Regions from separate parts of the Streptomyces sp. NBC_00236 genome, predicted to be linked through region 1. Evidence: riboswitches for the same ligand, from Rfam matches in the RefSeq annotation. Region 1 holds a riboswitch; each other region holds the start of a gene.

Region 1 (3,523 bases):
TGCCGACGTGGCTGATGTCGTCGTAGAAGAACACCAGGTCCCCGGGCCGCAGATCCTCGGTGGCTATCCGGGTGCCCACGTTCACCTGGTCCCAGGTGGTCCGCGGAATGTCGACACCGGCCGCCTTCCAGGCCGCCTGGGTGAGCCCGGAGCAGTCGTACGAGGCCGGGCCGGTCGCCCCCCAGACGTACGGCTTGCCGAGCTGCGCCCTGGCGAACGCCATGACCTTCTCGGCCTTGGTCGAGGCGTCGGCGTCCGAACCCGAGCCCGAGCCGGTCCCGGTTCCGGTGCCTGCCCCCGTGCCGCTGCCGGCCTCCTCGGCGGCCTCCTCGGCCGCCGCGGCCTCGCGGTCGGCCTCGGCCTTCGCGGCGGCCTGCTTCTTCGCCAGCTCCGCCGCCTTGCGCTTGGCCTCCGCCTCCTTCTTGCGCTCCAGCTCGGCCAGCCGCGCCTTCTCCTCGGCTGTCAGCTTCGACAGCAGGCCGCGGGCCTCGGACAGCTTCGTCTGGACGTTCTGCTTGCTGGTGCGCAGGGTCGCCTGGGACTCGGTGAGCGTCTCCAGGCTCGCCACGGCCTCGGCCCGCTGCTCGGACGCCTTCACCTGCTGCGTACGGAAGTCCGACACCGCCCGCGTCTGGCGCTCGGTCATCCGGTCCATGAGGTGGGTCTGGTCGAAGAACGACTGCGGGTCGTCGGCCAGGAAGAAGGTGGCGGTCGGGGCGAGGGTGCCGCCGCGGTACTGGGCGGCGGCATAGGTGCCGAGCGTCCTGCGTGCCTCGTTCAGCTTCTCGGTGCGCTTGGCGACGTCGTCGAGCAGGGTGTCCACCTTGGAGCGCTGCGCCGTGGTCGCTTCCTTCGCCTGGTTGTACTGCTGGGTCGCGGTGCCCGCCTGCCGGTAGAGGTCGTCGACCTTCTTCTGTACGTCCTCGATGCTGGGCTTGGGAGCCGGGGCGGCGAGTGCGCTCTGCGTGGACAGCAGGGTCACCGAAGCCAGTGCGGCCGTCGTGATCCCGACGGCCGGGCCGGTATTGCGCACACGGGTGCGCGGTTTGCGATGCGACGCCAAGGCCGGCATCTCCTTCCGTGGACCGCCTACCGGGTTAGCTGTCGGGTTCGGGCGGAACGGAAGGCTGCCCTACGGTCCTGGTGGGGGATTTCGGACCGATTCACCCCGGTGATGCGTGTGGGTCCCCGGTTCCGGACTCCCGTGACGGACAGCCCGGATTCGGCGTGGACGCCCGCTCGGCGTGGATCGCCTCTGGGGGTACGGGCCGCCCGAACGAGCACGCTAGCCAACTCATGGTGCCGCTGTGAAGGTTGATGTTCGATATGCCCGATACATTTTCGTGACCTTGCCGGATCGGGGCGCTGCGGGGCAGGTGGGGCCCGGGGTCGCTCCACACAGTGATGCCCATCGCTCGCTCTGAGTGTCCGGTCGCCGGTGCGTGGTTGGTCACTCGGGCCCGGAGTGTCAGTGCGCACGCCTAGACTCGGGAGGCGATGAGCAGCCTCTTTGACGACAGTTTCCTGGCCGGCCTCCAGCACACGGAGGAAGGGCCCCCGCCGCCCCCCGAGGACTCCGCACCCGAAGCGGTGCCGGAGGACCTCTTCGCGGGCGTTTTCGACGGGCCCCCGCCGCCCCGCGAGGCCTACTACCGCGACGGGGCCCACCGCCCGGTCATCGACGCGGCCGCGCTGCTGGACGGGCTGAACACCGAGCAGCGCGCAGCCGTCGTGCACGCCGGGTCCCCGCTGCTCATCGTCGCCGGTGCCGGTTCGGGCAAGACCCGCGTACTGACGCACCGCATCGCCCATCTGCTGGCCGAGCGCGGCGTGCACCCCGGCCAGATCCTGGCGATCACCTTCACCAACAAGGCCGCCGGCGAGATGAAGGAGCGCGTCGAGCAGCTCGTCGGACCGCGGGCCAACGCCATGTGGGTCATGACCTTCCACAGCGCGTGCGTACGGATCCTGCGCCGCGAGTCGAAGCGGCTCGGCTTCACCTCCTCGTTCTCCATCTACGACGCCGCCGACTCCAAGCGCCTCATGGCCCTGGTCTGCCGCGATCTCGACCTCGACCCGAAGCGCTACCCGCCGAAGTCGTTCACGGCGAAGGTCTCGAACCTGAAGAACGAGCTGATCGACGAGGAGACCTTCGCCGGCCAGGCTGCCGACGGCTTCGAGAAGACACTCGCCCAGGCCTACGCGCTCTACCAGTCCCGGCTGCGCGAGGCGAACGCGCTGGACTTCGACGACATCATCATGACGACGGTGCACCTGCTCCAGGCGTTCCCCGACGTCGCCGAGCACTACCGCCGCCGCTTCCGCCACGTCCTCGTCGACGAGTACCAGGACACCAACCACGCCCAGTACACGCTCGTACGGGAACTGGTCGGCCCGGCGGGCGAGGCCGACGCCCCGGGCGAGCTGTGCGTCGTGGGTGACGCGGACCAGTCGATCTACGCCTTCCGCGGCGCGACCATCCGCAACATCCTCCAGTTCGAGGAGGACTACCCGGACGCGACGACGATCATGCTGGAGCAGAACTACCGCTCCACGCAGACGATCCTGTCCGCGGCCAACGCGGTCATCGAGCGCAACGAGAGCCGCCGCCCGAAGAACCTCTGGACGAACGCGGGCGCGGGCACCCGCATCACCGGCTATGTCGCCGACACCGAGCACGACGAGGCGCAGTTCGTCGCCGACGAGATCGACCGGCTGACCGACGCGGGCGACGCCAAGGCCGGCGACGTGGCGATCTTCTACCGGACGAACGCGCAGTCGCGTGTCTTCGAGGAGATCTTCATCCGCGTCGGCCTGCCCTACAAGGTGGTCGGCGGCGTGCGCTTCTACGAGCGCAAGGAGGTCAGGGACGTCCTGGCCTACCTCCGGGTCCTCTCCAACCCCGAGGACACCGTCCCGCTGCGCCGCATCCTGAACGTGCCCAAGCGGGGCATCGGCGACCGGGCCGAGGCGATGATCGACGCCCTGTCGATGCGCGAGAAGATCTCCTTCCCGCAGGCGCTGCGCCGGGTCGACGAGGCGTACGGCATGGCAGCCCGTTCGTCGAACGCGGTGAAGCGGTTCAACACGCTGATGGAGGAGCTCCGCACGGTCGTGGAGTCCGGCGCTGGACCTGCGGTCGTGGTGGAGGCCGTCATGGAGCGGACCGGCTATCTCGCCGAGCTCCAGGCGTCCACCGACCCGCAGGACGAGACCCGGATCGAGAACCTCCAGGAACTCGCCTCCGTCGCCCTCGAGTTCGAGCAGGAGCGGGCGGAGGACGAAGGCGCGGGCACGCTCGCCGAGTTCCTGGAGAAGGTCGCGCTCGTCGCCGACGCCGACCAGATCCCCGACGAGGACGAGGACGGCTCCGGTGTCGTCACGCTGATGACGCTGCACACCGCCAAGGGCCTCGAATTCCCGGTGGTCTTCCTGACCGGCATGGAGGACGGGGTCTTCCCGCACATGCGGGCACTCGGACAGACCAAGGAGCTGGAGGAGGAGCGGCGGCTCGCCTACGTCG
Region 2 (3,523 bases), 4.6 Mb from region 1:
TTCTTGCCGCCGACGGTCCCGCCGGGCGCGCCGATGAGCACGTCCTCGTAGCCGTCACCGTTGAAGTCGGCGTCGCCGTCGTCGGCGTGCGTTCCGCCGGGGGCGACGGCGTGGGCGGAGGGCGCGACGGCGGCGGCCCCTGCCATCAGGAGAAGTGAGGCCGCGACAACGGCGGCCGGTCGGTAAGTGCGCACGTGCGGCTCCTCGGTTCAAGGATGACCGGGCGAGACCGGGGGGGGGGGGACGCCGGGAAGAGCCCGTCAGCCTCCTGGCGCCCTGTTGGACCGGCTCCGCGGCACAAGGGTTGTACGGCATCGCAAAAGGGGTGGAAGGGAGCTGCTCAGCTCCCTTCCACCCCTTTTCACGGCTCCGCGCGGGGGCGGTACCGCGGTGGATCAGTAGGCCCCGAAGACGTTGTCGATCGAGCCGTACGTCGCGGCGGCGTAGTTGCACGCGGCGGTGATGTTGGCGACGGGGTCCAGGATGTCCAGCGAGGTGCCGGGCACGTGGTACGCGTCGAACGTGGGCTGGATGACCTGGAGCAGGCCCTTGGACGGGGTGCCCGCGGCGGCGTTCGAGTCCCAGTTGTTGACGATCTGCGGGTTGCCCGAGGACTCGCGCATGATGTTGCGGTGGATGCTGTCGTAGCTGCCGGGGATGCCGTGCTCGGCCATGACGGCGAGGGACTCCTTGATCCAGCCGTCGAGGTCGTCCGTGTACGCCGTGGCGCTCTGCGCGGGCGCGGTCTCGACGGTCTGGGCGGTCTCCTCGGCGACGGGCGTCGCCGTCCGCTGGGAACGGTCGGCGCGGTCGGTGCTCTCGGCACGGTCGCCCGACGGCTGCGAGGCGCTGCCGGAGGTGTTCTCCGCCTTGAATTCGCTCTTGGTCGCGGCCTCGGGGGCGGTGGCCGTGGACTTGGCTCCGATGGTGAGCTTCAGGCCCGGGTGAATCAGGTCGGGGTTGCCGCCGACCACGCTCCGGTTGTCCTTGTAGAGCTGCGCCCAGCCGCCGTCGAGGGAATGCCCGCGGGCGATCTTGGAAAGCGAATCGCCGGAGACCACGGAATAGGTGGTGGACTTGGCGTGCTGCACGGAAATTCCCTTGCCGGCAACGGAAACCGGGGCTGCGGCCTTTTCCGCGACGACCGACTGGACCGGCGCGGCGGAAGCCGATCCGGCCGCGATCAGGGGGAGCGCGAGAACCGCGCCGCCCGCGCTCACGGCGATGAGACCGCGGGTCAGGGGGGTGGACTTGGAACGACGGTGGTGACCCTTGATGGGCATGGCGCTTTTCCTCTCCGCCGCCTGCGAGGTGAGCTGTCGGGTTCGGACTGGAGATGTCCGGCCGCACATGGCGACTTCACCCCTAGCCGCTCCGGATTCCCGGAACGGCGGCAAACCTGGGTCCCCCGCTCCTGCCGTACGTGAGTGGTCGGGTTACCGGACGGCGGCAGGATTCGGCGTTCCGTCCGGATTGACGGTGACCGTAAGCGAGAAAGACCGGGCGGAACAAGCCCGGATTTCCTGATCACAATTGATTCGCAAGATCAATAAAAGGAAATGTGCGATGCCGGTCACATCCGGGCGGGTCAGTTTTCTTGGGGCGCCAGGGAACCGAAGTGTCTGGTTCCGCGTCAGGGGCGGGAAACGTGACGCTGGCCACTGCGCCCGAAACGGGCGATTTGCCCACCCGGAGAAGCCATGCCTCACGGAGGCGTGACGGGAGGGGCATTCTCAACCATTCCGGACAATCGCCTAATTAGGGCACTACGGGATGGACGTCGGCTGCGCGGCCACGCCGGCACGACTGCGCGGCACCACGACCGGTGAACCGTCGCCCGGGGCGGCGAGTACGTCCGCGTCGAGCGCGTACAGCTCCTTCACCAGCGCCTCGTCGACCGTCTCCCGGGGGGCGCCCGTGGCGATGACGCGGCCCCCCTTCATGGCGACGAGCAGATCGGCGTAGCGGGCCGCGGCAACGAGGTCGTGCTGGACCATGACGACGGTGCGACCGGTGGCCGCGACCTCGCGGACGAGTTCCAGGACCTCGACGGCGTGCCCGAGGTCGAGGGCGCTGGTCGGTTCGTCGAGCAGGACCACCGGGGTCTGCTGGGCCAGCACCATCGCGAGCCAGCAGCGCTGGCGCTGACCGCCGGACAGCCGGTCGACGCGCTCCCCGGCCAGCGCGGTGGTCCCGGTCGCGTCGAGTGCGTCGCGTACCGCCCGCTCGTCCTCGCGCGACCACTGGCGCAGCAGCCCCTGGTGCGGGCTGCGGCCGTAGCGCACCAGCCCGGCCACGGTGACCGCCTCGGGGGCGCGCGGCGACTGCGGCAGCAGCGCGACATGGTGGGCGGCCCTGCGACGGCCGGTCCTCCAGATGTCCGTGCCGCCGATCAGGACCGTGCCGGACTCGGGGCGGTGGAGCCGGGCGACGGTCCGCAGCAGGGTCGACTTCCCGCAGCCGTTGGGCCCCACGATCGCGACGACGTGTCCGGCGGGAACGGTGAGGTCGACGTTCTCGACGACGGGCCGGCCCGGATATCCGGCGTGCAGGCCACGGACTTCGAGGCCCGCCTTCGTACCGGTCGGATGCTCGGTCATGTGCGGCTCACGCCTTTCCGGCGGCCGGGTCGGGCCGCAGCAGTACCCACAGGAGGAAGGGGCCGCCGAGGACGCTGGTGACGACCCCGACGGGCAGTTCGACCGGCGCGGCGACACGCCCGATCGCATCGGCCGCGGCGATCAGCGCGGCCCCGGTCAGCGCCGACGCGGTGACCGGGACACGGGTGGGACCGGTCAGCCGCTGGGCGAGGATCGGCGCCGCCAGCGCGACGAAGGCGATGGGTCCGCCGACGCCGACCGCCGTGCCGGCCAGCAGGACGGCGAGAGCGAGCGCGACGGTACGGACCCGTCGCAGGTCGACGCCCAGGGAGCTCGCCACCTCGTCGCCGAAGCGCAGCAGTTGCAGCCGGTGCCCGGCGGCCAGCGAGAGCGGGACGAGGAACAGCAAGGCCACTGCCAAGGGCGTCCCGGCGTCCCAGTCGCGTCCGTTGAGGCTGCCCACGGCCCAGAGGAACACGCCGCCCGCCGTGTTGTCGTTCTCGCGCGACATGATCAGGTCGCTCACCGCGCCGATGAAGGTGGAGATGCCGATCCCGGTCACCAGCAGCCGGTATCCGGCGCTCCCCGCTCCTCCCGCGCACAGGACGACGAGGACGGCGGCGGCCACGGCTCCGACCGGGCCGAGCCACCAGTTGCCGACCATGCCGGTGGCGGATCCCGCGGCGGCGGCCACCACGGCAGCGGTGGCGCCTTCGTTGACCCCGACCAGGTCGGGTGTGGCGAGCCGGTTGCCGGCCAGGGTCTGGGTGAGACAGCCCGCGATACCGAGGGCGGCGCCGACCAGCAGACCGGTGAAGATCCGGGGGAGCCGGAAGTCGCGCACGATCATGACGGTTCCGGCATCGCCGGTTCCGAGGATTCCCGAAAGGGTCTGCGACAGGCTCATTCCGGTCGAACTCGCC
Region 3 (3,523 bases), 2.4 Mb from region 1:
GGGTGTCGAAGCCGGTGGTGACCATGACCGTGCCGACCGACCGGGTCAGGTCGGCGACCGCGCGCTCGAAGCGCTCGGCCACGTCGTCGGGATCGGTGCCCGGCCGGATGATGTCGTTGCCGCCGGCGCAGAAGCTCACCAGATCGGGGGCGAGTTCCTTGGCGCGCGGCACCTGCTCCTCGACGATCTGGTCGAGGAGACGTCCTCGTACGGCGAGATTGGCGTACCTGAAGTCTGCGTGAGCGGTGCCCGTCGCCGCGCCCGGGTCCGGGAGCTGGTCCGCGAGAAGGACCGCGAACCGGTCCGCCCAGCCGACGAACGTTCCGTCCGGGCCGGGGTCACCGACTCCCTCGGTGAAGCTGTCGCCAATCGCCGCGTACGACCCGATGGCGCCCTGTTGGTTGATGACGCCCTGCTGGATGTTGTTCGAATCGTCTGCCACAAGGGCATATCCTGCACCGCCGAATGTGACCTACGCGACCGTAATAAGGGGTTGACGGGTGGTGAGATAGACCACCCGGTCAGTTTTTGGTAAAGGGGGAATAAGAGTGGCCACCACCCACCGCCACCATTCACCGCCGCCGCCCCGGAGCCGCGCGCCTCTTCCGAGCACGGACAGCCAACGGCAGAGGGACGGTGCGCCGCCGCGCACCGTCCCTCCATGCATTGCTCAGGCCCGGTTCACCGGACCGGTGTTGCCCGGATCAGACGTTGATGCCGTGCGACGCCAGGTAGGCGATCGGGTCGATGTCCGAGCCGTACGCCGGACCCGTGCGGACCTCGAAGTGGAGGTGCGGGCCGGTGGCGTTGCCGGTGGAGCCGGACAGGCCGACCTGCTGGCCCGCGGTCACGGTCTGGCCGGCCGAGACGGAGAGCGAGGACATGTGGCCGTACTGCGAGTAGTGGCCGTCGGCGTGCTTGATGACGACCTCGTTGCCGTACGCGCCGCCCCAGCCGGCGGTGACGACGGTGCCGGAGGTGATCGCCTTCACGCTCGTGCCGGTGGACACGGGGAAGTCGATGCCGGTGTGGCTGCCGCTGGACCAGTTGGCACCGGAGGCGCGGTACGCGGTGGTGTGGTTGCCCGGGACCGGGTGGACGTAACCGGAGTCGTTGCTCTGGGTGGCCGGCGCCGAGGTCTCCTTGGACGACGAGTCGTCGGAGGAGGACGAGTCGGAGGCCGTGGAGGCCTTCGTCTCGGTCTTGGCCGGGGCCTTGGAGGGGGCCTTCGACGGGGTGGTGGTGCCCGTGGAGGTGGTCGAGGCGTGGCCCCAGGCCTTGCCGCCGAGGGTCAGCTTCATGCCCGGGAAGATCAGGCTCGGGTCGTCGCCGACGACCTTGCGGTTGTCCTGGTACAGCTTCTCCCAGCCACCCTTGAGCTTGTGCTCGGCAGCGATCTTCGACAGGTAGTCGCCGGAGACCACGGTGTAGGAGGTGGCGCCGGCCTGCTTCTTCGCGACCGGCTTGGCCGGGGTGGTGTGAGCGGCGGCCGACTTCGAGGTGACCGGAGCGGACTGCTCCGCGGCGTGGGCACCGGTGGCGCCGAGCAGCGGAAGCGCGATGACGGCTCCGCCGGCGCTCGCGGCGACGACGCCACGGGCAATGGTGCTGGACTTGGGACGACGGTGCTTACCCGATATGGGCATGAAGGTTTTCCTCTCCGGCGCCTGCGAGGTGAGCTGTCGGGTTCGGACTGGAGATGTCCGGTCGCGGCTGGCGCGACTTCACCCCGAGCCGTCCGGTTTCCCGGCCGGCGGCTTACCTGGTTCCCCCGCTCCTGCCACGCGGTGAGTGGGTGCGAATTCCGGGCGGCGGCAGGATTAGGCGGTCCGTCCGGATTGCAGCGAACGTAAGCGAGCCGGGACGGCGGAAACAAGCCACGGGTTCCGTGCGGGATTCCGTGCCGGAAATTCGGCGAGGAATTCCGGTCACACTCCGTGGATTACGGATCTTGGATTTCCGCGCCGCGCACGGAATACCCAGCGGCCCCGCCGCCACACACCGTCACGGATATGATCCCGCTCACGAGAGGGCGATCATCTACCGTAGAAGTAGGGCATGTTCGACTAAAGCCCTAATACGGACATGTCATGCCCATCGCTTCCGCTCCGTCGCATCGTCCGCGTGGATCCAGGGCCGCGCGGCCGTGCGGAGAGATCCGCCCGGCGGACTGCCACAGGGGCCCGAAGTGCGGGTACGACCAAGATGATTGCCTGAGGAATCAATGTCGTATCGTCACGAGAGTGGACCCGCGGGCGACACGCGCCGGCGGCAGAGCCCCCAGGAGTGACCGTGACGCAGCAGCTGCCGCAGACCCCGTCGACGGAGCCCGAGCTGGCGGGTGTCCGCAATTTCCGTGACGTGGGCGGCCTGCCCACCTCGGACGGCCGCCGGGTGCGGTACGGGCGGCTCTACCGCAGTGGTCACCTGGCACACGCCACGGCCGAGGACACCGCGTTCCTCACCGGTCTCGGTCTGCACACCGTCTTCGACTTCCGCAACGGCGCCGACCACAAGCTCGACGGCCTGGACGTGGAACTGCCGGGCGTGCGCAATGTGAACATCCCGCTCAGCGACCCGGCGGACGGCGCGGAGTTCTGGCGGATGGTGCGCGACGGCAACATGAACGAGCTGCGGTCGATCCTGGCCGACGGCAAGGGGACCCACCGCATGGTCGCTTCCTACCGCCGGATCATCCTGGACCGCACGGCAGAGCACAGCCGGGTCCTGCACGCCCTGGCCGAGGACAGCGTGCCCGCCCTGATGCACTGCGCCGCGGGCAAGGACCGCGCGGGTCTCTCCATCGCGGTGTCCCTGCTGGCCGTCGGCGTCGAGCGCGAGGCCATCGAGGCCGACTACCTCAAGTCCAACGACGCGCACCGCCGCTACAAGGTCCGCCGCAGCGACACCTCCGCCGCCGGGATGTCGCCCGAGGTGATGGAGCTGCTCAATCCCCTCTTCGGCGCCCACCCCGACTATCTCGCCGCCGCCTTCACCACCATCGACGAGACCTGGGGCGGCACCGACCGCTATCTCGCCGAAGGCCTCAGGATCAGCCAGGAGACGCGGGAGCGGCTGCGCGAGCGCCTGCTCGACGCGGGCTGACCGCCCGGGCGGTCAGCCCGCGTCCACGCCTGCCCGCCCGGCGGCTGCCCGACTCGCCCGTCCGCCCGCCTACTGGTTGTGCATCCCCACGGCGAACAACAGATAGAGGAAGCCGGCGATGACGTGCCCGGCCACCAGGTAGGCGAAGAGCCTGATGACGAGCCCGCGGGGCATCTTCTTCTCCTGCGGGTCGTAGTTCTTGGGCCGGCCCGGGCCGAGCGGGTCGTAGTTCTCGGAATCGGACATGACAGGTCCTCTCTGGCGACCGGCTGGCCGGTGGCGACGACAGCGCCTCAGCGACGGTGGATCCCGCTGCCGAGACACAGCTCGGCAGCGGGGCTCTGCAGCAGGGTGTGGACGAAGAGCAGCTCGGCACCGTCACGGTCGAGGGCCGCGATCCGGTGCGGAGTGAGCGAAT

What was found. A riboswitch is a leader RNA that binds a small molecule or an ion and turns the genes downstream of it on or off. The one in region 1 is predicted to bind cyclic di-AMP.
Region 2: linked by a shared signal. The riboswitch ahead of OG446_RS02695 (transglycosylase SLT domain-containing protein) and the one ahead of OG446_RS23470 (C40 family peptidase) in region 1 are both predicted to bind cyclic di-AMP.
Region 3: linked by a shared signal. The riboswitch ahead of OG446_RS33645 (M23 family metallopeptidase) and the one ahead of OG446_RS23470 (C40 family peptidase) in region 1 are both predicted to bind cyclic di-AMP.

The regions. Positions count from the first base shown of each region.
Region 1 is NZ_CP108100.1:5,183,347-5,186,869, forward strand. Features, by position in the region: gene OG446_RS23470 (C40 family peptidase) at 1-1,072, opposite strand, end outside; cyclic di-AMP (ydaO/yuaA leader) riboswitch at 1,071-1,238, opposite strand; gene pcrA (DNA helicase PcrA) at 1,498-3,523, shown strand, end outside.
Region 2 is NZ_CP108100.1:616,307-619,829, forward strand. Features, by position in the region: gene OG446_RS02690 (esterase) at 1-194, opposite strand, end outside; gene OG446_RS02695 (transglycosylase SLT domain-containing protein) at 396-1,283, opposite strand; cyclic di-AMP (ydaO/yuaA leader) riboswitch at 1,287-1,472, opposite strand; gene OG446_RS02700 (ABC transporter ATP-binding protein) at 1,767-2,600, opposite strand; gene OG446_RS02705 (FecCD family ABC transporter permease) at 2,608-3,523, opposite strand, start outside.
Region 3 is NZ_CP108100.1:7,555,190-7,558,712, reverse strand. Features, by position in the region: gene OG446_RS33650 (SGNH/GDSL hydrolase family protein) at 1-442, opposite strand, end outside; gene OG446_RS33645 (M23 family metallopeptidase) at 705-1,646, opposite strand; cyclic di-AMP (ydaO/yuaA leader) riboswitch at 1,650-1,808, opposite strand; gene OG446_RS33640 (tyrosine-protein phosphatase) at 2,293-3,105, shown strand; gene OG446_RS33635 (DUF6126 family protein) at 3,175-3,351, opposite strand; gene OG446_RS33630 (helix-turn-helix domain-containing protein) at 3,399-3,523, opposite strand, start outside.